Regions from separate parts of the Sporosarcina sp. P17b genome, predicted to be linked through region 1. Evidence: riboswitches for the same ligand, from Rfam matches in the RefSeq annotation. Region 1 holds a riboswitch; each other region holds the start of a gene.
What was found. Region 1 has a riboswitch for S-adenosylmethionine ahead of CSV76_RS12020 (methionine ABC transporter ATP-binding protein). Riboswitches for the same ligand answer to the same signal wherever they lie in the genome.
Positions count from the first base shown of each region.

Region 2: it holds a riboswitch for S-adenosylmethionine, as region 1 does, so the genes downstream of both, metA (homoserine O-acetyltransferase MetA) here and CSV76_RS12020 (methionine ABC transporter ATP-binding protein) in region 1, are expected to answer to the same signal.
Region 3: it holds a riboswitch for S-adenosylmethionine, as region 1 does, so the genes downstream of both, CSV76_RS09080 (O-acetylhomoserine aminocarboxypropyltransferase/cysteine synthase family protein) here and CSV76_RS12020 (methionine ABC transporter ATP-binding protein) in region 1, are expected to answer to the same signal.
Region 4: it holds a riboswitch for S-adenosylmethionine, as region 1 does, so the genes downstream of both, CSV76_RS10430 (methionine biosynthesis PLP-dependent protein) here and CSV76_RS12020 (methionine ABC transporter ATP-binding protein) in region 1, are expected to answer to the same signal.

Region 1 is NZ_PDYP01000010.1:37,756-45,094, reverse strand. It holds gene CSV76_RS12030 (MetQ/NlpA family ABC transporter substrate-binding protein) at 1-735, opposite strand, end outside; gene CSV76_RS12025 (methionine ABC transporter permease) at 801-1,469, opposite strand; gene CSV76_RS12020 (methionine ABC transporter ATP-binding protein) at 1,462-2,487, opposite strand; SAM riboswitch class I at 2,572-2,677, opposite strand; gene CSV76_RS12015 (thioredoxin family protein) at 2,727-3,026, opposite strand; gene CSV76_RS12010 (toprim domain-containing protein) at 3,019-3,372, opposite strand; gene gcvH (glycine cleavage system protein GcvH) at 3,434-3,814, opposite strand; gene CSV76_RS12000 (arsenate reductase family protein) at 3,891-4,250, opposite strand; gene CSV76_RS11985 (acyl-CoA dehydrogenase family protein) at 4,880-6,679, opposite strand; gene CSV76_RS11980 (acetyl-CoA C-acetyltransferase) at 6,713-7,339, opposite strand, start outside.
Region 2 is NZ_PDYP01000002.1:309,723-317,061, reverse strand. It holds gene thpR (RNA 2',3'-cyclic phosphodiesterase) at 1-370, opposite strand, end outside; gene CSV76_RS03505 (HAD family hydrolase) at 547-1,341, shown strand; gene CSV76_RS03500 (small multi-drug export protein) at 1,409-1,855, shown strand; gene serA (phosphoglycerate dehydrogenase) at 1,898-3,484, opposite strand; gene CSV76_RS03490 (thioredoxin family protein) at 4,101-4,415, shown strand; gene CSV76_RS03485 (AbrB/MazE/SpoVT family DNA-binding domain-containing protein) at 4,534-4,806, opposite strand; SAM riboswitch class I at 4,957-5,063, shown strand; gene metA (homoserine O-acetyltransferase MetA) at 5,156-6,064, shown strand; gene CSV76_RS03475 (YetF domain-containing protein) at 6,131-6,835, shown strand; gene CSV76_RS03470 (HAD family hydrolase) at 6,882-7,339, opposite strand, start outside.
Region 3 is NZ_PDYP01000006.1:59,854-67,192, forward strand. It holds gene CSV76_RS09045 (DUF2187 family protein) at 1-219, opposite strand, end outside; gene CSV76_RS09050 (metal-sensitive transcriptional regulator) at 515-778, shown strand; gene CSV76_RS09055 (DsrE/DsrF/DrsH-like family protein) at 869-1,348, shown strand; gene CSV76_RS09060 (sulfurtransferase TusA family protein) at 1,394-1,972, shown strand; gene CSV76_RS09065 (MBL fold metallo-hydrolase) at 1,969-3,090, shown strand; gene CSV76_RS09070 (sulfurtransferase TusA family protein) at 3,148-3,375, shown strand; gene CSV76_RS09075 (sulfite exporter TauE/SafE family protein) at 3,433-4,209, shown strand; SAM riboswitch class I at 4,449-4,552, shown strand; gene CSV76_RS09080 (O-acetylhomoserine aminocarboxypropyltransferase/cysteine synthase family protein) at 4,793-6,073, shown strand; gene CSV76_RS09085 (glycine betaine uptake BCCT transporter) at 6,121-7,339, opposite strand, start outside.
Region 4 is NZ_PDYP01000007.1:133,740-141,078, forward strand. It holds gene CSV76_RS10425 (glucose 1-dehydrogenase) at 45-806, opposite strand; gene CSV76_RS10430 (methionine biosynthesis PLP-dependent protein) at 954-2,084, opposite strand; SAM riboswitch class I at 2,165-2,266, opposite strand; gene CSV76_RS10435 (DMT family transporter) at 2,424-2,762, shown strand; gene CSV76_RS10440 (DMT family transporter) at 2,765-3,079, shown strand; gene CSV76_RS10445 (methylated-DNA--[protein]-cysteine S-methyltransferase) at 3,098-3,613, shown strand; gene CSV76_RS10450 (FadR/GntR family transcriptional regulator) at 3,619-4,341, shown strand; gene CSV76_RS10455 ((Fe-S)-binding protein) at 4,490-5,209, shown strand; gene CSV76_RS10460 (LutB/LldF family L-lactate oxidation iron-sulfur protein) at 5,230-6,651, shown strand; gene CSV76_RS10465 (LutC/YkgG family protein) at 6,654-7,339, shown strand, end outside.

The DNA.
Region 1 (7,339 bases):
AGCAATTACGTTAACATAAGGAGACTCTTTATCTTCTAGCGCAATAGAATCTTCCATTGGATTTAAACCAGCGTCGATTGCAAAGTTCGAGTTGATCAACAATGCATCGCCTTCATCATTCGCATATAACTGAGGCATTAATGCCGCTTCGTAGTTCGCATCAAACTTTAGATCTTTCGGATTTTCTACGATATCTCCTACTTCTGCTTTCACTTTTTCTATGTCGTCAGCCAACTTAATCAAGCCTTTTTCCTCAAGCATAGCCAGTACACGTCCGTGATCTGCAACCGAGTTACTGATCAAGATTGTAGCACCTTCAGGAAGTTCTTCAAGTGAATCATATTTCTTAGAGTACACACCGATTGGCTCGATGTGGATTGCACCAGCATTGACGAAATCATAACCGAAATCAGCAATCTGACTTTCTAAGTATGGAATGTGTTGGAAGTAGTTCGCATCCAATTCACCTTCATCCAAATCTTTATTGGGAAGTACATAATCTGTGTAACTTTCAATTACTAAATCATAGCCCTTTTCAGCTAGTAATGGCTTTGCTTCTTCCAAAATGACTGCGTGTGGCGTGTTAGACGCCCCTACTGTCAATGTTGTTTTCTCGCCTTTTTCAGCCTCGTCCACATCTGGTGCTGCCCCGTCCTTGCTATCGTCTTTCGTTCCGCATGCTGCCAGTGCAAGCACTAATACTGCTGCGAATAAACCGAATAAAAATTTCTTCATCTCCACATTTCTCCCTCTCCATTAATGGAATGTTTTATGGTCAACAGGTTACCCTGAAAATCCTATTACCGTTTGTCCAAACGTTTTACAATGAGATCACCAATAATTTGGATGATGAATACGACAACCAATACTAAAATCGTTGCCATGATCGTAACGTCTTCCCTGCTACGCTGGAACCCCTCTAAATACGCAAGTGTACCGAGCCCTCCAGCACCAATGACCCCTGCCATCGCCGTATAGCCGACAAGTGCAATAGATGTCACCGTAATTCCAGAAACCAATGCTGGCATCGATTCAGGCAACAAGACCTTGAAAATAATAGTGGATGTTTTGGCACCCATTGAGCGAGCTGCTTCGATAACCCCTTTATCGATTTCCTGCAACGCGATCAATACCATGCGTCCGTAAAATGGAGCCGCCCCGATGATTAACGCAGGCAATGCCGCATTCGGTCCACGCATGCTGTCAAACAATAACTTTGTAAATGGGATAAGTAAAATAATTAAAATGATGAATGGAATTGATCGGAATATATTCACGAACGCGCCAGTAATAACGTTAATCATTTTATTAGCCCATAATTGTCCTGGGCTAGTCAAAAACAATATAAGTCCAAGTGCGATACCAAAAACGAACGTAAAGAATGTCGAGTATGCGGACATATAGAGCGTCTCGCCTGTCGCAAGCCACATTTTGTCCCAGTCAACATTCGGGAACCATTGCTCAATCATGTAGCAGCACCTCCGTCTTTACTTCATTGGCATCTAAGAAGACGATTGCTTCATCAATGATCGCTGTATCGCCTACCAATTGAAGTACTAATGTGCCATATGCGCCGTCACGCGTAGTCGAAATATTCCCTTGTACGATGTTGACGTCAATTGGAAATTTACGGATTAACTCAGCAAGCACTGGCTGTTCCGTACGCTCTCCAATGAAGGCTAACTTCACTAGCTTCCCTTGAGGTACTTCTTCTTGTAAATGAGCCATCGCTGCATCCGTATCACCAGTATCTGTCACTTGTGAAATGAAACGCTTCGTAATATCAGCCTGTGGAGATTGGAAAACGTCCAACACGTTACCGATTTCCATCACTTTTCCGGCTTCCATGACCGCCACCCGATTACAGATCTTACGAATGACATGCATTTCATGCGTAATCAAAACAATTGTCAGTCCAAGACGTTCATTAATATCCGTTAATAAATCCAGAATAGCATTCGTTGTTTCTGGATCGAGTGCGGATGTCGCTTCATCACAAAGCAATACTTCCGGATCATTTGCAAGGGCACGTGCAATACCGACACGTTGCTTCTGACCGCCTGAAAGTTGTGATGGATACGCCTTTTCGCGTCCTGTCAATCCAACTAAATCAATTAGTTCTTTGACTTTTTGCTTGCGTGCCGATTTCTTCACGCCAGCGATTTCAAGAGGAAACATGATATTCTCTTCTACCGTTCTCGACCACAACAAATTAAAGTGTTGAAAGATCATGCTGATTTTCTGTCGCGCATTGCGCAAGCCTGCACCTTTTAACGTCGTCATTTCCTGTTCATTAATCTTAATACTACCGGACGTCGGAGTTTCAAGACCATTCAGTAGTCTGATCAATGTACTTTTACCTGCTCCGCTGTATCCGATGACGCCGAAAATTTCTCCTTCTTCGATGTCAAATGTCACATCATCTACTGCGACAATTTCTGAACGGTTCAATTGGAACCTTTTATGAACGTTTGCTAGTTGAATCATTTTCCGCACCACCTTTAATTTAAAAAGACCTTCCTGCAGTTGAGCAGAAAGGTCCAACGTATATACATATGTACGTTAACATTTCTCTCATCTATCAAAGCATTACACTTTGAGTGAATTGGCACCATTTCACATATGTGACGGTTGCCGGGCTTCATAGGGCACTTCCCTCCACCGCTCTTTATAAGAGTTACGTATTCAATTGATTATCTACTTATACCATACTTCGAATTCTATTGTCAACTGAGCTTCTCCAGTAGATAAGGTACAGATTGAAAAGCGTAAATTTTTTCTATCGGCTCGCCTTTTCGTTGAATGAGCAAACAAGGAACGCTCTCTACTTCATATTCGATTGCAATATCCTGGACGTAATTCAAATCCGCTTTTCCAATGGGCAATTCCGGTCGCATCGCTTCTATTACCGTTAACATTTTCGAAGCGACTGCACAGGTACCACACATAGGTGTAAATAAATAAAAAGCGGCTATTTGCTCCGCCGCCTTTGCATGTTTCCAGTCTTCGATTGACCAATTATTCATGTGTTCCACCTGCCAAAAATTTAGGATGTACTTTAAAATTGGCGGCAGCTAAAATGCTGGCCAATAGCTTGATAGGCGTCGTCTCCACTTCACGATAGAGACGATCCGTGTATAGGTGTCTAGCTTCCGGATACAGTTGTTTGAACAGCTTTCGAATGGATTCACCTGACGCGTCCGCATCCAAAAATATGAAGATTTCATGTTGCTCGTACGGCTCAAGCAGTTCTTCGATGTGGTACGCACTGATGGTACCATTCGTACAAAGAATCTCTACAGGCTCTGCAAGGATCGGCACTAACCGCTTACGATCCGAACCGCCTTCTACAATGAGAACTTTCAGGTCCATGCGCTTCCTCCTAGAGTGTAAAAAAAACGCTGAGACGTTCCAGCGCTTTCCTTTGTGATGATTATTCAGCTGTCATTTCTTCGTATTGTTCAGCTGTCATTAACGCATCCAATTCAGCTTTGTCATCGATTTCAACTACAACCATCCATGCACCTTCGTATGGAGATTCGTTAACCAATTCAGGGCTGTCTTCAAGGTTTTCGTTCACTTCTACAACTTTACCAGTTAGTGGAGCATACAATTCAGAAACAGTTTTCACTGATTCAACGCTTCCGAAAGGCTCGTCAGATTTCAATTGATCGCCAACTTGTGGGAGTTCAACGAATACGATATCCCCTAGTTCAGACTGTGCAAAATGTGTGATTCCGATACGGTATTTACCGTCTTCTTCTTTTACCCATTCGTGCTCTTCTGAATAACGTAAATCTTTTGGTGTGCTCATGTCGTTACCTCCAAAAATATAATAGTTTATCTATCTTTAGTTTGCCATAGTTCCCGCGTAAAGACAAGATTCTAGATCATTTCTTCCATGTTTCTGCGAATGTTGTTTCATTGAAACCAACGGTCACTTTTTGGTTGTCCGACACGAGTGGACGTTTGATGAGCATTCCGTCTGAAGCGAGGAGTGCGATCTTTTCGTCGTCTGTCATGGTAGGTAGTTTGTCTTTCAAATTGAGCTCGCGATATTTCATGCCGCTTGTGTTGAAGAACTTCTTCATTTCGAGCCCGGAGTTTGCGATCATGCTACGAAGGTCGTCTTCGCTCGGTGGTTGTTCGGCGATGTTGTGTTCTTCGAATGAAATCCCCTCGTTCTCGAGCCATTTCTTCGCTTTGCGGCATGTGGTACATTTCGGATAGCCGTAGTATGTGATAGTCATAGTCGTAATCCTCCTTTTTTTCAGTATAGCAAATAAAGGCGTGTGGATACTAGTTTGGCGTGATAACAATGAGAAGCTGGCAGAGTGCTGGGGTGGGGATTTGCGCTTCGGAGGGGACGCGTTCTGGAGGGCGGGCGGTGAACCACACCCCTTCGCTTCGCTCGCAGGGTGTTTCACCTGTCCCGCTGATCCTCCCAGAGTCGCCCCTCCTACACTCCAATCCCTTGCAATGTAAGGAGGAGACACTTTTTTATAGTGCATTGAAATACGTTTTGTAATGGATTTTTGAACTTCAGTACTTGAATCTAAATAAGTAAAGACAAAACAATAATTCAAATACTACCTTCAATGAGTGATCTGAGTAACCGTACTATCAACGTAGGATGGAAGCGGAAGTTGGGGGCGACTCCCGATGGATCAGCGAAAGCCTTGAGACCCTGGACGGAGCGAAGCGTAGGAAGCGGCTCAAGCCGAGCCCATGGGAAAGCGTCCCCCAACTGGAGCTTCCATCCCCTCCCCTACACAAATTCACTCACTACTCCCAAGCACTTGCTTTGGAACTTGAACTTAAACAATTCCAGAAACAACAAAAAACGCCCCACGTAGGAGGCGTTTTGTCTAAGCTATAATTATACGATATACTTCTCTGCTTCGATCAGCTTCTCAGCCGCTTCACGCTTCTTCGCAATCAAGTTATACGGATTGTTACGAGTCAACTTACGCAACGCCGAAATCATCATGCGCTGGTTGTCGCCGTCTACTGCTGCAAGCAATGTCTCTTTTGCTGCCGCTTCGATGCGTCCGAACGCTTCTTGACAGAAGATCTGTGTATAAAGAAGCTTCTGGTTCTCTTTCTTTTCGCCGTTCTTGTTGATCGCCTTCTCCGTACGAAGCAATGCAGACTCCATACCGAATAGATCATTCGCAATATCTGCGATGTTCACAAGAATCTCTTGCTCTTGATCCAACTTCGTGCCATAACGCTGTGCTGCAAGTCCTGCAACCAAGATGCCGATTTTCTTCGCGTTCTTCACAAGCGCCTTCTCTTGAGCCAATGCTTCGTCGCCCACTTCTTCCGGCATAAGCATTAACAACTCTTCTTGCAATGCTTGTGCTTGTTGAAGCAATGGCAATTCGCCTTTCATTGCTTTCTTCAAGAATGTGCCTGGAACGATCATTCGGTTGATTTCATTCGTTCCTTCGAAAATACGGTTAATACGTGAGTCGCGGTAGATACGCTCTACTTCGTACTCAGCCATGAAGCCGTAACCGCCGTGGATTTGAACTGCTTCATCCGAAATGTAATCCAACACTTCTGAACCTACTACTTTATTGATAGAACATTCAATTGCGTATTCAGCAATGGAAGCCGCTACTTTCGCGCCGTCTTTTTGCTCTTCAGGGCTCATCGCCGCGTTACGCTCTTCGAAGTATCCAACTGTACGATAGATCAAGCTTTCTGTTGCGTACAACATAGAAGCCATCGTACCGAATTTTTCTTTCGTTAAGTTGAATGAAGAAATCGGTGTGTCGAACTGCTTACGCTGATTCGCATATTTGATAGCCAATTCAAGTGCACGCTTCGATCCGCCGATTGTACCTACTCCAAGCTTGTACCGACCGATGTTTAGAATGTTAAACGCGATCACGTGTCCGCGACCAATTTCACCTAATAAGTTTTCAACAGGTACTTCTGCGTCTTCTAGAATCAACGTACGTGTAGAAGATGATTTGATACCCATTTTCTTCTCTTCGGGTCCTACTGAAACGCCTGGATATTCTTTTTCTACGATAAACGCTGTGAACTTGTCGCCATCTACTTTTGCGTAGACTACGAATACATCAGCAAATGCAGAGTTTGTGATCCACTGTTTTTCACCGTTCAGTACATAGTGTGTACCTGCAGCGTTTAATTTAGCAGTGGTCTTCGCGCCTAATGCGTCTGATCCTGAGCTTGGCTCTGTCAATGCATAAGCGGAAATTTTCGCTCCACTTGCGGAGTTTGGCAAGTACTTCATTTTTTGTTCATGGTTACCGAATAGAACGATCGGTAATGTACCGATCCCTACGTGCGCTCCGTGAGTGATTGAGAAGCCGCCTGCCACTGATAATTTCTCCGCAATCAATGCAGATGAAATCTTATCTAGTGCAAGTCCCTCATACTCTTCTGGAATATCTGCTGCTAGAAGACCTAGATCTCCAGCTTTCTTCAGCAATGTTACAGAGTTTTCAAATTCATGGTTCTCTAGCTTTTCAATTAACGGTGTTACGTCGTTTTTTACGTACTCTTCCGTTGTTTTGGCAATCATCTTTTGCTCATCTGTGAAGTCCTCTGGTGTAAATACGCGACTTGCGTCCATATCCTCAGTTAAAAATGCGCCACCTTTTACGAATTCAGTCATAATAGTTCCCTCCATAGCTTTAGTCATATAATTTCCCCCTATTGTTTGTCTGTATTATTTTTATAGAACTTCGAACACTCCAGCTGCTCCCATTCCGCCACCGATACACATCGTGACGACACCGTACTTTTTGCCTTGGCGTTTCAATTCATTAATTAATTTCAACGTCAAAATAGTTCCTGTTGCGCCTAGTGGATGACCTGATGAAATCGCGCCACCATTGACGTTCACTTTATCTGTATCAAGTCCTAGTTCGCGAATAACTGCGAGCGACTGAGAGGCAAATGCTTCATTGAGCTCAAAAAGATCGATATCTTCAATAGATAAACCTGCAAGCTTCAATGCTTTAGGCACAGCTACAATCGGTCCGATCCCCATCACTTCTGGTGGAACGCCGCCTACTGCGAATGAAAGGAATTTTGCCATCGGCTTCAAGCCGCGCTGTTCAGCAACTTCTCGATCCATTAATAAGACCATTCCTGCACCGTCAGATGTTTGTGACGCGTTACCAGCTGTTACGGAACCTTTCGCTGCGAATGCCGGACGTAATTTCCCCAGTACTTCCGTCGTCGTGCCAGGACGCACGCCTTCATCCATTTCGAATAAAACCGTCTTTTCCTGATACTTGCCGTCTGCATCGACAAAACGCTTCGTTACTTCAACAGGTACAATCTCATCAACAAATTT
Region 2 (7,339 bases), on a different contig from region 1:
GTATATCTTTTTCCAACTCCAGAATATTTTCAACCCGTCTGGCGATTTGTCTTTGTAATTCGCTTAATATACTCGAAGGCTGAACTGCAAGAAAAACGACACGTGGTCCACTTGCAGAACCGAAGAAAGACATGCCTTTTACGTACACTGTGAATCCTTTATTCGATTGAGCGATTTTCTGTAGACAAGATTTCAGCCATGGGAGTTTGGTTTCATCGAGCTCACCGATATAGCGCATAGTTAAATGTAGATCTTTTGCGTGTGGAATCACTTTGTATTTCTCTATCAATTGATATTCAGCACGAAATTGCTGGGCTATTTCTTCGACTGGATGAGCAGTAGAGATGCCTATAAAATAATGTTGTGCCAATTCCAGCTCACCTCCTATATAGTAGGTTCCCTTACTCTCATCAAAATATGCATATTTTGATGATATTCTTCGTATAGTCCATCGTCCTCTGTAACGTACTAACAAATTACTTGAGTAATGTGTATAATAAGAATGGGATATAACACAATCATTGCAATGGGAAAGGGGATGTCAAAATGATTAAAACACTGATTTTTGATCTAGATGATACACTGATTTGGGATGCCAAGAGTATTTCAATGGCATTTCAAAAAACATGTGAGTATGCGACAAAGAAAATAGGAGTCAATCCAGTTGAACTTGAGCATGCGGTACGTCAGGAAGCAAGAGATTTGTATGCTACATATGAAACATTTCCACATACTCAAAACATCGGAATTAATCCTTTTGAAGGACTTTGGGGTGTCTTTGACGATGAAGGGGAAGAATTTCAAAAAATGAAAGAGATTGTTCCAGGCTATCAAAAAGAAGCTTGGATCAGAGGATTAAAGAAATTAGGGGTTGATGATGAAGCATTCGGAAGAGAACTAGCAGAAGTGTTTCCGAAAGAGCGTAAAAATAGCCCTTATATATATGAAGAAACGTTCGAAGTGTTAGATAAGTTAAAGGAGGATTATCAGCTGGTCCTACTGACAAATGGATCACCAAGTCTACAGCAAATTAAATTAACGATATCGCCCGAGATACCTGGTTACTTTGATCATATAATTGTTTCTGGCGCATTCGGAAAAGGAAAGCCTGATGCTTCTATATTTAAATATGTTCTTGATTTATGCGGTATTCAAGCGGATGAAGCATTGATGATTGGTGATAATCTGATGACGGACATTTTAGGTTCAAGCCGTGTTAATATGAATAATGTGTGGATCAATCGTGAAAACAAGCCGCCGAATGATGAAGTGAAACCTACTTATGAGATAGACAATTTACATGGGCTATTTCCTATACTTGCAACACTTAAAAACCGATGAGATCATCTCATCGGTTTTGATTCTTTTCTACTCATAGCTACTGGTTTAAATAGCAAGGAGGTGCATCATGCTAGAATATCTTTTAGTGTTTTTAGGAGCGGCTGTACCGTGGATTGAAATCATGATTGTCATTCCTTTAGGTATTATTAGAGGGTTATCGCCTATGTGGGTAATGATACTTTCATTTGCTGGTAATATGGCAACTATTCTTCTTTTGATCATTGGATTCCAACCTATTAAAGAATGGATGGACCGCAGAAAGCAAAAGAAGGGCAAAGGTGAATCGAAACGCCAACAACGCGCAAAAAAAATTATGAATACATATGGATTACCTGTTTTAGCACTTGCAGGGCCTATATTAATTGGGACACATATCGCAGCCTTTATTGGTCTGGTATTCGGCGCGAAGAAATTGAATACGGCGATTTGGTCTGCAGTCAGTATTGCACTTTGGTGTTTAGTGTTTGGTATTCTGACCGCTATGGGATTCGACTTTTTTGTTAATCATACATAAAGAAATCCAGCTGATAAAATGATCAGCTGGATTTCTTTACTCTTATAGATCAATTGCTTTAGCATCATTGATATTTTGAACTTCTTTAATACGCTTGATCGAATCGGCTTCAACGTGGTGGTCAACAGCTAACATCATAATTGCATATCCACCTTCAGTAGAACGTCCAACCTGCATCGCTGCTATGTTGATGTTTTCATTTGCTAGAAGTGTACCTACACGACCAATTGCTCCTGGCTGATCCATGTGGCGGATGAATAATAAGTGACCGCTAGGAATCGCATCCACTACATAATCATCGACTTTTACAATACGTGCTCCTAGACCGTTCAGAAGTGTACCTGCTACTTTGCGGACACCTTTTTCTGTAACGATTTCTACTGTAATTAGGTTCGAGAAACCTTTACCTGTAGTTGTTTTTTGTTCATTTACTTTAATGCCGTAACGATCAGCTAATAGCTTCGCGTTTACGTCATTGACTGTTTCGCCAAGATTACGCTTCAAAATACCTTTAACCGTATTACGAGTTAATGCCCGTACATCGTAGTTTGCCAATTCTCCAGCATACTGAATGTTGATTTCATGGATAACCGAGTTTTGGATTTGTGATAAGAACATACCCAATTTCTCCGTAAGATCGAAGAATGGTTCGATTTTCGCCAACACATCACGGGAAACAGATGGCAAGTTCACTGGGTTACGAACAGATCCTATTGTTAGGAAATTCACTACATCGCGGCTTACGTCAACTGCGACTGATTCCTGTGCTTCGAATGTACTTGCTCCCAAGTGAGGAGTTGCGATCACTTCATCTAAAGTTAATAATTTGTGACCTACGAACGGCTCTTCCTCGAATACGTCCAATGCAGCGCCCGCTACTTTGCCAGCGACAATAGCGTCATATAGAGCATCTTCGTCAATGATTCCACCGCGTGCACAGTTGATGATTTGTACGCCGTCTTTCATTTTCGCAAAAGCATCCTTGTTGATCATTCTGCGCGTCTCTTTAAGTAGTGGGGTATGAACTGTAATGAAGTCTGCAACTTCGAGTACTTCATCTACTGTTCCGATTTCAATACCTAATTTCTTCGCAATATCTTCAGTTAGGAACGGATCATATGCTACTACATTCATACGCTGTCCTCTTGCACGTCTTGCTACTTCAGCACCGATACGGCCAAGTCCGATGATCCCTAAAGTTTTATTTTTCAATTCCACACCTAGGAATGATTTTCTATCCCATTTATTGTTTTTTAATGAGTTGAAAGCTTGAGGGATTTTACGTGCCATAGACATCATCATTGCAATTGTGTGCTCTGCAGCGGAGTTCGTGTTACCGTCTGGAGCGTTGACAACAATAATACCTTTTTCAGTTGCTGCGTCCAAATCGATATTATCGACACCTACACCTGCGCGACCGATGATTTTTAGTTGATCTGCTGATTCCAACAATTCTTTAGTAACTGTTGTCTGACTACGAACCAATAGTGCGTCAAAGCCTTTGATTCGCTCTTTCAACTGATCAGGTGTTAAATTTGTCTCCATTACAACTTCAAAACCTTCTGCTTGTCGCAGTGGGAAAATTCCATCCTCGCTAAGTGGGTCACTAATAAGTATTTTAAAAGCCATGGTATTCATTCTCTCCTTCAATTGTTTGTAGTGGATTTTTTAGTGTGAAAACTATGTGTGATTGACCGTATATGTATGTTGCGGGTTACCTCCTTTTAGCTAAAATAAAAAAGCCTTCCATCCCTTACGTATAAGTAAGGGGCGAAAAGCTCGATAAACTAACGCGGTACCACCCTTGTTTTGCTGCAAAAGCAGCCTTCATTCAGCATGTGTAACGTACATGTGACGGATCAGCCTACTAAAGAATTTCAGCCAATCAATTCGGAAGTGCCTCCAACCTTGGAATATGCTGATTTTCACCACTGCATCAGCTCTCTGGAAAATTCGTTAAAGGAAGGTATCTCTTCGTCGAAATTGTTAATCAACTATTAATTTAGATTTATCATAACACGTCAAAAACTATTGTCAATTGCTTTCCTGCAAAAAACAGAAAACTACCAAATGCGAACGTAAATAATGAATTATTTGTGAACGTTCGTGTTTTGGGCGTTAATCATAAAGATATATCATAATTTCGATTTAGTAAATGGAAATGGCATAAGTCGTCTGAAGAGAAGATGTACTAGTAAGCGTGCTATAGTGATCTTATACTATTCGTAAAAAGGAGTGTTTGGAATTGAAAAATTTAGAATCTCTAGAGCAGTTTGAGCAACTTAAACAACAAGAACGAGTCATTTTCTTATTCACTGCAGATTGGTGTCCGGATTGTAGAGTGATTGAACCATTCTTACCGACATTGGAAACGGAATTTGAGGAATATGAATTTGTTTCTGTTGATCGTGACGATTTCATTGATCTATGCAGTCAGTTAGATATATTCGGTATTCCGAGCTTCATAGCGTTCAGCGAAGGTACAGAAACAGGCCGGTTCGTTAGTAAAAACCGTAAAACTAAAGAAGAGATCGAAGAGTTTATTAATAGCCTGGCATAATTTACTGTTTTCACAGTTGAGATTATGGATATAACTAAACAAAGGACTGAAGACAACTATAAAAGTTGTTTTCAGTCCTTTTCTATTGAGCCACATGCTCCATTAGTTGTTATGTGCTTTATTTTGTGAAATCTTTCAATTGCTCCATAAGGATTTTTGCGCCCTGTGGACTAATGAATAGACCGTTTGACAATTGTTTATTTTCTTCCATCACTTCACCCGTGATGAAACATGCTCTGTTGACTTGATATTTTCTCAAAATAATCCTATCATCCTCTGCGAAAATTTCGATAGGATCACCCTTATCAATCGACAAAGAATTTCGAAGTTCTTTTGGAATCACAATCCTACCGAGATGATCTACTTTACGAACAATACCTAAAGACTTCATAAGCTCCTCCTCGAAGAAATGTAGTTGGTAATTTCTATTATACACAAAAATATGCTATCTACAATTTACAAAACTTGAATGCGCAGAACAATTTGATAATTCTGCTATACAATTAAATTATTAATGCTATAATAGTCAGTAATTAAATATTTCTTATCAAGAGAAGCTGAGGGAATTGGCCTGATGAAGCTTCAGCAACCTCTGTGCAAACAGGAAGGTGCTACCTCCAACAAGATTGTTGTCTTGAGAGATAAGAACGGTGAACGGTCAACCCTCATTTTCTTATCCAAGAGAAATGAGGGCTTTTTGTATAGAAATAGTAATAATAGATCTTCAAGGGGGAAATAGCATGCCGATTAACATACCAAAACATCTACCAGCAGGGGAATTACTGAAAGAAGAGAAAATCTTTGTTATGGATGAAGAACGTGCGACCGCACAGGATATCCGTCCGATTAACATATTGATTTTAAACTTGATGCCTGAAAAAGAGAAGACAGAATTACAATTGCTTCGATTGCTTGGTAATACACCATTACAAGTAAATGTTACATTTCTTAATACGGCTACCTACGTTTCAAAAAACGTCAGTCAGAATCATCTAGAAACCTTCTATACTACGTTTGAACATGTCAAAAACCGTCGTTTTGACGGTATGATCATTACAGGTGCCCCAATCGAACTTCTACAATTTGAAGATGTAGTGTATTGGAAAGAGTTAGAGGAAATCATGGAGTGGACAAAAACGAATGTAACGTCTGTACTTCATATTTGTTGGGGTGCACAAGCGGCACTTTATCATCATTATGGAATTGACAAGTTCGAGTTGACGAAGAAATGTTTTGGAGTATTTTCACATGATATTACCGATCCGACAGTGAACTTGGCACGAGGATTCAATGATGTATTTGTAGCACCACACTCACGTCATACAGGGGTGCCATTAGAAGAAATACAGAGTCATCCCGAATTGACATTACTTTCTGCTTCTGAAGAGGCAGGTGCATTCATTGTAATCTCGAATGATGCAAAGCATATTATGGTCACGGGACATTTAGAGTACGATGCACATACATTAGGGGATGAATACACGCGTGATATAGAAAAAGGAGCGGATATTGATGTTCCAGAAAACTATTATCCGAATGATGATCCGACAAATGAGCCTTTAAATACTTGGCGCTCTCATACCCATTTATTATTCTCCAATTGGCTCAATTACTATGTCTACCAAAAAACTCCTTACAACTGGAGTTAAAACAATTGTTGTATAAATTCCTATAGTTTGCACATACTCCGACTACTGGAGGTGTATGCAGTGAACATAGATGAATTTTGGGATTTGGCTTTTTGGGAAATGACTTTACGAACGGTGATTTCATTTATTGTGCTGTTGATTTTAGCGCGTTTCATGGGGAAGAAACAAGTGTCTCAATTGACGTTCTTTCATTATGTGACAGGCATAACGATCGGTTCGATTGCAGCCAATTTAGCAGGAGAGTCTGAAACACCATTCTTAAATGGTTTATATGGAATGGTTTTATGGGCGGTATTAACAATTCTTGCTAACTTTTTATCATTCAAATCCATCAAGCTTCGCGTATTACTCGATGATAAACCGATGATTGTCATACAGAATGGAAAAATTCTAGAAGGTTCCATGCGTAAATTACGGTTAAGTTTCAATGATCTAAATATGATGCTACGCGAGCAGTCGGTATTTTCGGTAAAGGATGTCAATTACGCGATATTTGAAACGAATGGTAACTTGAGCGTCATGCTGAATACCGGTGAGAAGTATGCGACAAAAAAAGATGTCAAGGCCCCATCACCACCGCCAAAGTATATTCCGACTGAGATTATTACTAACGGGAAAGTAGAAGAGAAAAATATGCGAGAACTTCAATTGACCGATACTTGGCTAACCGAACAATTAAAAAAACAGGGGATTTCCAAGCCTGAGCATGTGCTTTATGCGGAAATTCAGACAGATGGCAGTTTATATATTAATACATTAAAATCAACTTAACGTGAAAAGTCCTGAAATAATCAGGGCTCTTCGCGTTTGTTTTATTTTATAGTATTTCCCAGTTTCTTTGTTTGGCTATGGCCGTAAGTTTTTCATCTGGACGAACTGCTACAGGATGTCCGACTTGTTCTAAGACTGGAAGATCTGAAATGCTGTCACCATAAGCAAAGCTATTATCCCAATTCACAGTTACCCCTTGTAGAACATGTTCGATTTGTTCATTTTTTCGTGTGCCTTGAATATGTAGAAAAGGCCGATCCATCGCTAGTTGATCTCCATTTGAAGGGATGTCTGTGCCAATAATCTGATCGAATGTCAGATGACTTGTAACAGCTTTCAAAAAAGGCGTATAAGCACCAGAGACGAGCAAGACGTGGTATCCATCTTTTTTATGTTCGACGAGCCGTTTAACGACTTGTTCATTGAAGTCAGGCAACATTACGTTATGCATGCCATTAAAATACTCGTGTAGTTCTGTCATCGACAATGAATCCAAAGCTTGGA
Region 3 (7,339 bases), on a different contig from region 1:
TTGAACTGTATAATTTTTGTGTGCGACGACAGTCATGTTGGAAGCTGCTCCAATATTTTCAGCGTCTTGTTCAGAAATTTTTACAATGACGGAGTTTTCAAGGATTTTGTGTATAGTCCCGGAAACTTCATAATCATTACGGTTGAAAGATATGACTTCGTCTACATACCGTGATGCTACAAAATCAGAAACTGGACGATCTTTTCGTGGGAATGCCAATCGAATCAACTCCTTCAGTAGTGTGGAATTTAGTCTGTCGCAATTTGTCAGTAAAACAAAACGAAAAATGCGTACAATAGCTTACTAGATCTAGTATAACACATTTCGGGAAATTATTCATCATACTAGAACTTTGTCGATTGGGCAAGTATTTTGTATAATCATTTGATGAAGTAGAAAGTATTGATCGTTATAGATAGAAGCTGACGTGATATACTACATCATATAAATCAATTGGTTGACATTATACCTCTGGGGGTATATTATTATGATAACATATAGGAGGTTGAGCGATATGGAGTATGATGACAAAGTCAAAAATCGTTTGAAGCGTCTAGAGGGTCAAATCAAAGGCGTCTTGCGTATGATGGAAGAGGGCAAGGACTGTAAAGAAGTGATCACGCAATTATCAGCCAGTCGTTCTGCTATTGATCGTACAATTGGCGTAATCGTTAGTTCCAACTTGATTGCCTGTATTGAAAACTTAGACGAAGCAGATGAACGCACACATGAATCTATTATTAGTGAAGCCGTGGATCTTCTAGTAAAGAGTCGATGAGCAACATCACTTGACTCTTTTTTTTATAGCATATAATATACCCCCATAGGTATTTAGCAAAATGATTTTCAAATAGAAGGAGACGAGAGCATGACAGAGCAAAAGAAAACAACGATTGTATTATTTAGTGGGGATTACGATAAAGTGATGGCGGCTTATATTATCGCGAACGGCGCAGCGGCATATGATCATGAAGTAACAATTTTCCATACGTTTTGGGGATTGAACGCATTGCGCAAAGATGAACCGATTAAAAGTAATAAAAGTTTCATTGAAAAGGCGTTCGGTAAAATGATGCCGCGTGGAGCAGATAAAATGGGATTATCGCAAATGAACTTTGCAGGAATGGGTCCTAAGATGATCAAGCAAGTAATGAAAAAGCATAACGCGATGACATTACCACAACTGATCGATATGGCAATAGAGCAGGACGTACGATTGATTGCCTGTACGATGACAATGGATTTGCTAGGACTGAATGAAGGAGAGCTTCTACAAGAAGTGGAGTATGGCGGTGTGGCAGCTTACTTAGGTGAGGCGCAAGATGGTCAAGTGAACTTGTTTATTTAATTTTTTTATACAAATAAATACCCCTGGGTGTATAGGAGGAGTACAATGATTCAGTCAGATAACGTGTTAGATGCAAAAGGGCTTGCTTGTCCAATGCCGATTGTGAGGACGAGAAAGATGATGAAAGAGATGGATGACGGTCAAGTGCTCGAAGTCCAGTCGACAGATTCAGGGACCACGGCAGATTTACAGGCATGGGCGGAAAGTGTGGGGCATCAATACGTCGGTAATGTGAAAGAAGCTGATGTATGGCGCCACTTCGTACGAAAAGCGGGTCAGGAAGATCAGTCACAAAAAGAATATCCAGTTACAGTCGACAATAATGAGTTGTTAGATCAACTGCAACACCCTGATGCTGTGTTACTAGACGTTCGCGAAGAAGCAGAATACGCATTTGCTCATATACCTGGTGCCCTATCCATACCTCTTGGCCAATTGGATGAACGAATGTCGTACTTCAGTAAAGACAAGAAGCTCTTCGTTGTATGCCGAACAGGTAACCGCAGTGATATGGCATGTCAAAAACTAGTGGCAAAGGGTTTTGAAAATGTCACGAATGTAATTCCTGGTATGTCAAAATGGGATGGTAAAACAGAAAATACAGTAGGGGGTATAAATAAATGAGAATCATTCAATCAAGTGAAGTAGCAAAGCGCGTTATTGCGAAAGAGTCATTATTCATTTTGGATGTTCGAAATGAAACTGCATTTGAAGATTGGAAAATCGAAGGTGAGCAAGTGCGCTATTTAAACGTACCGTACTTTGATTTATTGGATGGCATCGAAGAAATTGAAGACCAATTGCCAAAAGATGAGGAGATCCTAGTAGTCTGTGCTAAAGAAGGTTCGTCCGTTATGGTGGCAGAAATCCTTGAAGAAGCAGGCTATTCAGTAGGCTATCTTTCAGGAGGAATGAAAGCGTGGAGCGAGTATTTGGAGCCGGTGAAGATTGCCGATTTGAAATCAGGTGGTGAGCTCTATCAATTCGTCCGTCTTGGTAAAGGGTGTCTTTCCTATATGGTCATATCAGGCGGAGAAGCGGCAATCATTGACGCGACGCGGATGACAGATGTGTTTATGGACTTTGCTACGGAACGCGGTGTGAAGATCACAAATGTACTCGATACGCACTTGCATGCGGATCACATTTCAGGTGGTCGTCAGATTGCAAAAGCAACGGGGGCAACGTACTGGCTACCGCCAAAAGATGCAGAAGAAGTCGTATTTGAATATGCTGCATTAGAAGGCGATACGTCGATTCAAATAGGTGATACTAAAATTGATATTCAAGCACTTTATTCACCAGGACACACCATTGGTTCGACTTCATTTATTGTCGATGACAGCTATTTGATGACAGGTGATATTCTGTTCATTGATTCAATTGGACGTCCAGATTTAGCAGGTTTGGCAGAAGATTGGGTAGGTGACTTACGTGAGTCCTTGTATAGTCGTTATAAAGAATTGTCAGAAGAACTAACGGTTTTACCGGCTCACTTCATGATTGTAGATGAGTTGAATGAAGACGGCAGCGTGTCGGAAAAGCTCGGCGTGTTGTATAAGCAAAACCACGGCTTGAACATTGAAGATGAAAAAGAGTTCAGAGAATTAGTCACGGGGAACTTGCCTCCGCAACCGAACGCGTATCAGGAAATACGACAGATGAATATGGGGAAAATCCAACCTGACGAAGAAACGCAACGTGAGATGGAGATTGGCCCGAATCGCTGTGCGGTACGGTAAATAGTTATTTTAAATCAGCTGTAAAACAATAACCCACATTAAAAGGAGAAGATAAATATGAGTTCAACAACATTTTTAGACGCAAAAGGGCTGGCATGTCCAATGCCGATCGTACGTGCAAAGAAAGCAATGAAGGATATGCAAACAGGAGATGTTCTGGAGATTCATACGACAGATAAAGGATCGGTATCCGACCTGACAGCATGGGCGGCTTCTGGTAATCATGAAATAAAAGACCAGCAACAAGAGTCCGATGTCTTTAAATTTTGGATCCAAAAAGGGTAAACTTAGGGTAGAGGGAATGGCTGTCTCCCTCTTTCATCAGGAAGAAGGGAGAACATCATGACCATTCCATTTATTATTACGATCTTCCTCATTGGAATCGTCGGCTCGTTCCTTTCCGGAATGATGGGAATCGGGGGCGCGATTGTCAAATATCCAATGTTGTTATTTATTCCTGCACTACTTGGTTTTACTGCGTTTACACCACATGAAGTAGCTGGTATAACTGCAGTTGAAGTATTCTTTGCGTCACTTTCAGGAGTTTTGGCGTACCGAAAAAGTAATCTGATTTTGAAGCCACTTGTTCTTTATATGGGGATCAGTGTGTTGATCGGCAGTGTGATCGGCGGTGCAGGTTCCAGCATGCTATCAGAAGCGACTGTAAATATCGTCTATGGTATTCTGGCTGTGCTTGCGGCAATTATGATGTTTATTCCGAAAAAGGGGTTGGATGATCAGCCGATTGAAGAAATCACATTTAATCGCATCATAGCTTCCAGTGCGGCATTCATTGTTGGATTAGCAGCGGGAATCGTTGGAGCTGGTGGTGCATTTATCATGGTACCGATTATGCTCGTCATCCTAAAGATCCCAACACGCGTTACAATTGCTACATCATTGGCCATCACATTACTATCATCAGTAGGTTCGGCGTCAGGTAAATTTTTCACTGGGCAAGTGCCGTACGGACCTGCTCTCGTCATGATAATCGCAAGCATTATCGCAGCTCCAATCGGTGTGAAAGTCAGCCGTAGAGTAAACACCAAAGTCCTACAAAGCATCCTTGCCGTTCTCATTATGGCATCGGCCGTGAAGATTTGGTGGGATATATTCTAATAAAATCAACATCGCCAGAACATCGTTCATTGAACATGTCTCTGGCGATTTTTAGTGAAGTGGCAAGTGGAAAAACTTCACATGTCACTAACATTAGATTAACGGTGGTTTCACTGTTCCATTTTTCATGTCAACATGTCAAAACTTATACTAATTTCAAAAGATTCTATTAAATTACCTTGCAATAGACTCGGAATAGCCGTATACTATTTTTCAACGATGGAAAACGAATAGACACACTCTTATCAAGAGCGGCGGAGGGATTAGGCCCTGTGATGCCCGGCAACCGGCGAAAGCAAAGGTGCTACTTCCTACAAACTATAAGTAGTTTGGAAGATAAGGGAGGAATAAGCGAAAGCGCAGCCCTCTTCTTATTAGGAAGAAGGGTTTTTTGTGTACCTAAGTGCCCTCTTGCACTTTTCTTGTGTCTAGTTCCAGAGGGCAGCTGCTCGGGACGTTTCGGTCTAAACGCAAAGGAGAAGAACACTCCTTTGCGTTCAGCCCTCCAACGCCTGTCGCAGCTAAGCGCCCTCTGCCGCTTTTCGAGTGTTCCATCGATACATGATAAAAAAGGGGAATGGTTATGACGAATTTACAGCCAGAAACGATTTTATTACATGGAGGGCAAAAGCCGGATCCGGAGTCGGGTTCACGTGCGTTGCCAATTCATCGTACGACTTCTTATGTATTCAGAGACACGGAACATGCTCAAAACTTATTTGCCTTAAAAGAAGCAGGCAATATCTATACACGTATCACGAACCCGACAGTAGCTGTTTTCGAAGAGCGCGTTGCACAGCTTGAAGGAGGGACTGCGGCGGTTGCGTTGTCTTCCGGAATGGCGGCCATTGCGTTCTCTATTATGAACATTGCCGAAGCTGGCGATGAAATTGTTGCAGCTAGCAATCTGTACGGTGGTACATACAACTTATTTGCTGTGACATTACCGCGTTACGGTATTACTGTAAAGTTTGTTGATGCTTCTGACCCGAAGAATTTTGAAGCAGCCATTACGGATAAAACAAAAGCCTTGTTTGCAGAAACTATCGGTAACCCAAGCTTGCAGGTTCTGGATGTGGAAGCTGTTGCGAATATCGCGCATGAAAATGGGATTCCATTGCTTGTCGATAATACATTCCCATCTCCATATGGCTCGAATCCGATTGAATTCGGTGCGGACGTTGTTATTCATTCAGCAACGAAATGGATTGGTGGGCATGGTACGACAATTGGTGGAGTAGCGGTCGATGCAGGTAAATTTGACTGGACGCAAGGAAGATTCCCTGGGTTCACAGAGCCTGATGAGTCTTACCATGGCTTACGTTACGGTATCGACACTGCAGCGTCTGCTTTCGCAACAAAACTGCGTGTGCAATTGCTAAGAGACTTTGGTCCATGTCTAGCTCCTGACAGTGCATTCAACTTGTTGCAAGGCCTAGAAACACTTCATTTACGCGTACCTCGCCACAATGAAAATGCGCAGAAAGTGGCGGCATTCCTGCAAGGTCATGATGCAGTAGAATGGGTGACATATACGGGTCTTGAAGATCATCCTACAGCGGAACTGGCTACTAAACACTTGAAGAACGGGTACGGCTCCATCATTGTATTTGGAATAAAAGGTGGTCGCGATGCAGGTCGCGAAGTTATCGATAATGTGGAGATTTGGTCTCATGTCGCGAACGTTGGGGATGCAAAGTCGTTGATCATCCATCCAGCTTCGACTACACATCAACAGTTATCGGCAGAGGATTTGAAAAACTCGGGTGTAAGCGAAGAACTAATCCGTCTATCAGTCGGATTGGAATCGGCAGAGGATATTATTGCGGATTTGAAACAAGCAATTGAAAAAGCATCAAATTGATATACAAAAAAGGAACACCTCGCAAATTTGCGTTGGTGTTCCTTTTTTTACTTGCGTTTTATTCGTTTTCGTTCGTCCTTCAATGATTTGAACAGGGAAGTAACCATCATAATCAGTATAATGGAGAATGGCAAAGCGGCAATAATAATGACGTTTTGCAATGCGTCCAATCCACCCACATAAAGTAGGATAATTGCGATGGAAGATTGAATGACACCCCATACAATTTTTAAATTATTAGGTGGAGTCAATGAACCGTACGACGACTGCATGCCGAGTACAAATGTAGCCGAATCCGCTGAAGTAATGAAGAATGATGTAATCAGCAAGATGGCGATGATGGAAATCACAAATGACCAAGGTAGTCCACTGAACATCTCAAAGATTGTCAGTTCAGTTGCGCTTGAAGCCAGGTCGATAATGCCTGCTTTTTGTGTTTCGATCGCTGTAGTACCGAATGCTGCGAACCAAACCATACTCAATACTGTAGGTACAACCAGTACGCCAATCATGAACTCGCGAATCGTTCTGCCTTTTGAAACGCGTGCAATGAACATACCGACAAATGGTGACCAAGCTATCCACCAAGACCAGTAGAAAAGCGTCCAGTCATTGAGCCATGAGCGATTTTCAGGCGTCAGCGGTGCTGTACGGAAACTCATTCGAATCAGATGTTCCAAGTACCCTCCGATAGAATCAGTGAACATGTTGAAGATTAATAATGTTGGGCCGAGCGCGATAATGAAGATTAACAAAGCTAATGCCAATATCATATTGGTATTGGATAAAATCCTTATTCCTTTTCCAAGTCCACTCCATGCGGAAATCATGAATAATACCGTCACTATTGCGATGATGACGAACTGTGACCAGAATCCAATTGGGATATTGAATAAGTAATTGAGTCCGGCGTTAATCTGAACCGCACCGAATCCAAGTGATGTAGCTACACCAAAAACAGTAGCGAATATCGCGAATACGTCAATAACCGTCCCTAGTTTTCCGTCCACACGGTCACCAAAGATTGGACGAAGTGTTGCGGAGATTAAGCCGGGTTGCCCTTTACGGAACTGGAAGTACGCTAATGCTAAAGCCGTCATACCGTAAACGGACCACGCATGGAATCCCCAGTGGAAAAATGTTTCGCGCATTGCTTCTTTATAAGCGGCTTTCGTTTCAGGAGCTGTTGTAGCAGGGTCTACTGCATAATGCGATAGTGGTTCTGCTGCCCCATAGAATACAAGACCGATCCCCATACCTGCTGAA
Region 4 (7,339 bases), on a different contig from region 1:
CCAAACTTTGGATGCTTTTTTGCATGTAAGTAGATAATGATATTTTAATATGCAGACCAACCGTTGTCAGCTTCCATTACGACACCGTTGACATAAGAGGATTCATCTGAAGCTAGGAATAGCGCAATATTAGCGATTTCTTCCTTCGTTCCAGGACGACTCATCATATTTACACCTCTTAATGCTTGCTTCATACCGAATTCATCAGGTTGAACTAAACTGTTTGTAATGTTGGTCGGTATTTGTGCGGGAGCAATTGCATTACAGCGTATGTTTAATGGGCCAAATTGAGAGGCGACACTTTTTGTCATACCTGCAACTGCGTGTTTTGACGCCGTATATGCGAGACCGCCACGTCCGCCAGTGACCGCTGAAATAGATGCCATATTAACGATAACACCTGCTTTTTTCTCTTCGAATATAGCTAGTGCTTTACGAGTTGCCCGCATTACTCCTGTTGTGTTGATTGCCAAAACTTTGTCCCATACATCATCAGTTACTGTAGCAGCAGAGTACATATTGTCCATGATCCCCGCATTGTTTACTAGAATATCCAGTGTGCCGAATTGCTCAACAGCTGTATCAATCATGTTTTGTACATCTTCTTCAATGGTAACGTTTGTTTTAACCGCAAGAGCCTCACCGCCTGCACTTATGATAGTCTGGACAGTTTCTTCTGCACCTTCCATATTCATATCTGCAATGATCAGTTTTGCACCTTCACGGGCATATAGTTCAGCGATTTCTCGTCCAATACCAGATCCGGCACCTGTTACTACTGCTACTTTATTTTCTAATCGTTTCATTAAAGCCGCCTCCAATTGTATTCGTATTTCTCATTCTATTATATACTTTAACGTCTAACTAATGAAGTTATTCGTTTTATTTCGATCAAATCAAAAACAGCTTGAACCGTCAAAATGAAATTGACTGTTTAAGCTGTTGGTCATACATTATTGTACTTTGACACCTTCTACTACCTCTTTTGCAGCGTAAAGTGCTTGTTTCACATCTGCAATTAAATCTTCCACGTCTTCCACGCCCACTGAGAAACGCAGCAGTCGGTCATCTACTCCGCGACGATTACGTTCTTCCAATGGAATATCCATATGCGTCTGCGTAGTTGGATACGTGATGAAGCTTTCGACTCCTCCTAAACTCTCCGCAAATGAAATTAGATTCATACTCTCTAGGAATGGTCCAACCCACTCACTGTTCTGCACTCGGAATGACAACATACCACCGATTCCTGCGTAGAGCACATCTACAATAAGAGGTTCTTGTTCTAAATATGATACCATCGCCTTTGCATTTGCGTCATGTTGTTTCATGCGTAAGTGCAGTGTCTTTAAACCGCGTACAACAAGCCATGAATCAAGAGGGGACAATGTAGCACCGATTGCATTGTGGTTTGTAAATAACCGTTCACATAATTCTTCACCCTTAGCGACGACAAGACCTGCTAGCACATCATTATGTCCACCGATATATTTTGTTGCACTATGGATGACAATATCTGCGCCTTCTTCGATTGGGCGCTGGAAATAAGGTGTCAAGAATGTGTTGTCGACGATCAACAATACATTATGCTTTTGAGCCAATTCCGCATACGTACGGATTGTTATATTTTGCATTAGCGGGTTCGTAGGTGTTTCTAGGAAAATCGCTTTTGTTTGATCCGTAATCGCTTGCTCGACTTCTGCTACATCATTGAACGAAAGGTAACGAGTCTTCACATTATACATTTCTTCATATTGATTAAATAAGCGATACGTGCCGCCGTATAAGTCTTCAGGCGCCAATAATTCTGAACCAGCCTTAAATAAAGATAATATTAGTTGAATGGCAGCCATCCCAGAGCTACATGCGAATCCTTGATCTCCTGATTCCAAGTTTGCAATTCCTTCTTCTAAAACAGAACGTGTTGGATTTTTTGTGCGTGTGTAATCATACCCTGTTGACTTGCCTAGTCCTTGATGATGATAAGCTGTTGACAAGTAAATTGGTGTGTTGACTGCGCCGGTTTTCTCATCGCTATGGTTGCCAAGTTGTACTAGTCTTGTTTCTAATCCGTTGTTTGTCATGAATATCCATCCCCCTAGAAAAAATAAAAAAGAACCTCTTCTTTTCGAATAGGCCCTCGAACATACAAGTGTATACAATATTCTCATCTTCAAGGTGATTGTCACCCTTGGATTTAGCACCGTGCCTGTGGCTGGTTGCTGAGACATCTCTGGGCCTATCCCTCCGTCTCTCTCGATAAGAATATTCGCAATATAGGCAAAACTGTTGACGAATTTATTCTATCATGCAGATATACTAGATGCAAGCTTCCTTTAAAGTGCGATCAGATGATTTTTTTGTTTCAGTAAAATATTTGCTATACTTACTAGATACGCATCACGATGGGGGGAGTCTTCCTTATGGCTTGGAGTTACGTCGTATTGGCGGCAGTTATAGAAATCCTCTGGGTAGTCGGTCTTCGGTACTCTGACACAGTACTCCAATGGACTGGAACCGGTGTGGCCATTATCTTTAGTTTTTATTTCATTATTAAGGCTTGTGAAAAATTGCCTTCGGGTACGGTGTATGCAGTCTTTACAGGATCCGGCGCCGCCGCTATCCTATTAGTGGATATATTCGTCTTTCATGCAGCGTTCACATGGGTTACGCTATCGTTCATCGGTTTGATTGTCATTGGCGTAGTTGGCATTAAGCTTACAACGGACGATGATCAGGTGGATGCAGAAGGAGGTGGCTGATAATGGCATGGGTGTATCTAGCTATTGCCAGTCTCGGTGAAATTTTCGGTGTAATGAGTATCAATTATTACTTGCAAAAGCGTTCCATTAAACGATTATTTCTCATTGTAGGGGTATTTGGCTTCGGCTTTATTTTCTTGTCACTTGCGATGAGAGAAATTCAGATGAGCACAGCTTATGCGGTTTGGACAGGATTTGGAGCAGCTGGAGCCGTGTTGATGGGAATATTGATTTTCAAAGAATCCGCCAGCCTCAAACGTCTTTTCTTTCTTTCGCTCATTATTCTAGGGGCTGTGGGCTTAAAACTATTCGGATGAAGGAGAGTGAATATTTTGGTGTATTGGACACAATTTGAATTTAATGAATGGCTAGTGACACTGGCAGCTACGGAAAAGGGACTGTGCTATGTCGGAATGGCTGACGATAGTGTAGAGCGATTAAAGGAATGGTTGAAACGCTCTGATACGGAAGGATTAATAGAAGACAAAACGAAGTTAACAGTCTATATAAGTGAGTTGAAAGAGTACTTATCAGGTACAATAACGAACTTCCCAACGGTTTCCTTCGATTTAAAAGGGACACTATTTCAGCAACAAGTATGGCAAGCCCTTCAACAAATACCGTATGGGGAAACTCGTACATATTCAAATATAGCGGAACGTATAGGAAATGTATCTTCTGTTCGTGCGGTGGCATCTGCAATAGGTAAAAACCCCGTGTTGATTGTAGTACCCTGTCACCGTGTTATTGCAAAAGACGGAAGTTTATCAGGCTACCGCGATGGCAAGGATTGTAAGCAAAGTTTATTACAATTAGAGAAGATAAGCTGGGTTAGTGATAGGACGGAGTGAGCAAGATGAAATATAAGCAAATTAAACCAAAGAAAATATATGAAGAAGTAGCAGATAGTTTATTGAACTCTATACAGTCGGGAGAGTTAAAACCGGGTGACAAATTGGACTCTGTACAGCAACTGGCTGAAAACTTTACCGTTGGCAGATCTACAATCCGTGAAGCCTTATCTACATTACGTGCTAGAGGACTGATTGAAATGCGTCAGGGAGAGGGTACATACGTCAAGGAGTTCTCTTCTGTCGATCTAATCTTTCCTCTGCAAAGTGCCATGCTTATGAATCAACAGGATATTCAACACTTATTGGCTGTAAGAAAAATAGTGGAGACCGGAGCGGCGGCGAATGCAGCGGAATCACGTACAGCAGATGATTTGGAGAAAATGGAAACGGCGCTTCATGAAATGAAGGAGCATGCCGGAGATATTCTACTGGGAGAAAAAGCGGATCTGGACTTTCATTTTGCCATCGCAGAAGCAACAAAAAATCCGTTATTGCTAAACTTATTAAGTCAAGTAGCCGAGTTGATGAGTGAATCGATGAGAGAGACGCGTCGCATTTGTCTCTACACAGAAACAGCAACAGTAGAGCGTTTACACGATGAACATGAGGCGATCTTTTTAGCTATTCAATCACAGCAACCAGAAAAAGCGGCTAGTACCATGCAAGCCCACTTGTTGAATGTAGAGTCTGTGTTAACGACATATTGGCAGTCGGTACATGAATAACACTGTTCACTCACTATACGTTGAGTGAATTTTTTAATAATAATGAATGAATGCTCTGTTAATGGAAGGATAAGTATAGTATGCTATGTAAAAAGTTAGTCATCTGATGACCTGTTGACTATAAAGATATTGCGAAGAGGTGAAAGGGATGAAGGTTAGCTTATTTATAACATGTTTGGTTGATATGTTTTATGCAGACGCAGGCAAAGACATGGTGGAAGTATTGGAGAGACAAGGCTGTGAGTTGTCATTTCCCAAAGGACAGGTATGTTGCGGACAACCTGCCTATAACAGTGGATATGTTGAAAGTTCAAAGTCAGCTATGAAGAATATGATTAAGACGTTTGAGGACGCTGAATACGTAGTTACACCTTCTGGATCATGTGCGACAATGTTTAAATTGTACCCGGACGTCTTTAAAGACGATCCGAATTGGTTACCACGAGCACAGAAGCTAGCGGATAAAACGTATGAATTCACACAGTTTCTTGTGAATGTTTTGCAAGTCGAAAATGTAGGAGCAAAATTGACAGGAAAAGCGACTTATCATCCCTCTTGCCATATGACGAGATTACTAGGTGCCAGTGAAGAACCTAGAAAACTATTGGATCAGGTGGAAGGTCTCGAAATGATCCCGCTACCAAACGCGCATAATTGCTGTGGTTTCGGTGGGACGTTCTCCGTCAAGATGGGAGATATTTCGGAACAAATGGTAGATGAGAAAGTCAATAGTGCCATGGCGACAGAAGCAGATTATTTAATTGGAGCGGACTGTGGTTGCCTGATGAATATTGGAGGGCGTGCAGAACGGGTCGGTAAGCCGATCCGTGTAATGCACATCGCACAAGTATTAAATAGCCACGAGTAAATAAAAGTGAGGTGATAAGTATGTCGATGAAATTCAGCAAGAAAAATTTTACGGATCGAACAAAAGACAATATAGCAGACGATTTTATGAGACAAGCAGTGGCAAGTGCTCAGGAGCGTTTGCATGGTAGACGATTGGATGCCGCGGAAGAATTGGGCAGTTGGGAAGAATGGCGTTCGCATGGAGAAGAAATTCGTCAGCATGTTCTAGAAAATCTAGACTTTTATTTATACCAGCTAAGTGAAAATGTAGCAGAGCGTGGCGGCCATGTCTTCTTTGCCAAAACCGCTGAAGAAGCGAGTAACTATGTTCGTAATGTTATCAAAGAAAAAGATGGCAAAAAAGTTGTGAAGTCAAAATCTATGGTAACGGAAGAGATTAATTTGAATGCTGTTTTAGAAGAAGCTGGATGTGAAGTAATCGAGACGGATTTAGGCGAGTATATTCTACAAGTAGACGACCATGACCCACCGTCCCACATCGTAGCACCAGCTCTTCATAAAAACAGAGAACAAATCCGCGAAGTGTTCGCGGAGAAATTAGATTATCATAATACATCCAAACCCGAAGAATTAGCTTTGCATGCACGGGAAAAACTGCGTCAGGAATTTCTAGATGCGGATATCGGTATTACAGGATGCAACTTTGCTATAGCTGAAACTGGCTCTATTAGTCTTGTAACCAATGAAGGCAATGCGCGACTTGTATCCGCGTTGCCAAAAACCCAAATTACCGTCATGGGGATGGAACGGGTAGTACCTTCCTTTGAAGAATTCGAAGTGCTAGTTAGTTTATTGACACGAAGTGCAGTAGGACAAAAATTAACAAGTTATGTAACGGCATTAACAGGTCCTCGCGATGAAGGAGATATAGATGGACCTGAAGAGTTTCACTTAGTGATAGTCGATAACGGACGTTCTGAAATATTAGGAACGGAATTCCAGTCCGTACTGCAATGTATCCGTTGTGCTGCATGTGTTAACGTATGCCCTGTCTACCGGCATATTGGCGGACACTCTTACGGCTCCATCTATTCTGGTCCGATCGGTGCGGTACTATCTCCATTGCTTGGAGGATACGATGACTTCAAGGAGTTGCCGTTCGCTTCTACATTATGTGGAGCGTGCACAGATGCTTGTCCAGTAAAAATCCCTCTTCACGAACTACTTCATACTCATCGCCGTATCATTGTAGAAGAAGAAGGTCGCTCCCCAATATCGGAAAGACTTGCGATGAAAGCGTTTGGAATAGGTGCTTCTTCAAACCCGTTGTACTCGATGGGTGCGAAAGTTGCATCCACTGCAATGAAGCCATTGACTAAAAATGATCGTATCTCAAAAGGGCCCGGTCCGTTAAAGGAATGGACGGATCTACGGGAGTTCCCGGCTGTTGGAAATACACGTTTCCGAGACTGGTTTTATGATCAGAAAGGGGGCAAATAAGTATGACAGGAACAATTCAAAATCGTGATGCTTTTCTTGGAAATATTGCGACACAATTAGGTCGTGAGCAGAAGGCACAAGTAGAAAAGCCCGAATGGAAACATCAGCCTCAACGCACAGTGCTTGCAAACGCTTCAATTGATGAGTTACTAGAAGTATTACGTGTTCAATGTGAGCAGATCCATACAGACATCGTTGAAACAACAAAAGAGGCGCTCCCAGCTGCGCTTGATGAAGTAGTAAAAGCCTACGGTGGCGGACCGTTATCCTTATGGAAAGACGAACGTTTTGCGGAATACGGATTATCTAAGCTGCTAGAAACTGATTGGCCTTCACAACAAATTGAAGTCAATAGTTGGGACACTTCACTTGGGGAGAAGAATATTGAATTGGCCGAGCAAGCAAATATCGGCATCACCTTCAGCGACATGACACTAGCCGAGTCAGGCACCGTCGTACTATTCAGTAGCCCAGACAAAGGACGTTCCGTCAGCCTACTCCCAACACACTATATTGCCCTAATACCAAAAAGTACACTAGTCCCAAGAATCACCCAAGCATCAGACATGATTCGGGAAAAACTCAACAACGGCGAGAAAGTTCCGTCCTGCATCAACTTCATCACAGGCCCAAGCAACTCCGCCGATATTGAAATGAACTTAGTCATTGGCGTACACGGACCGGTCAA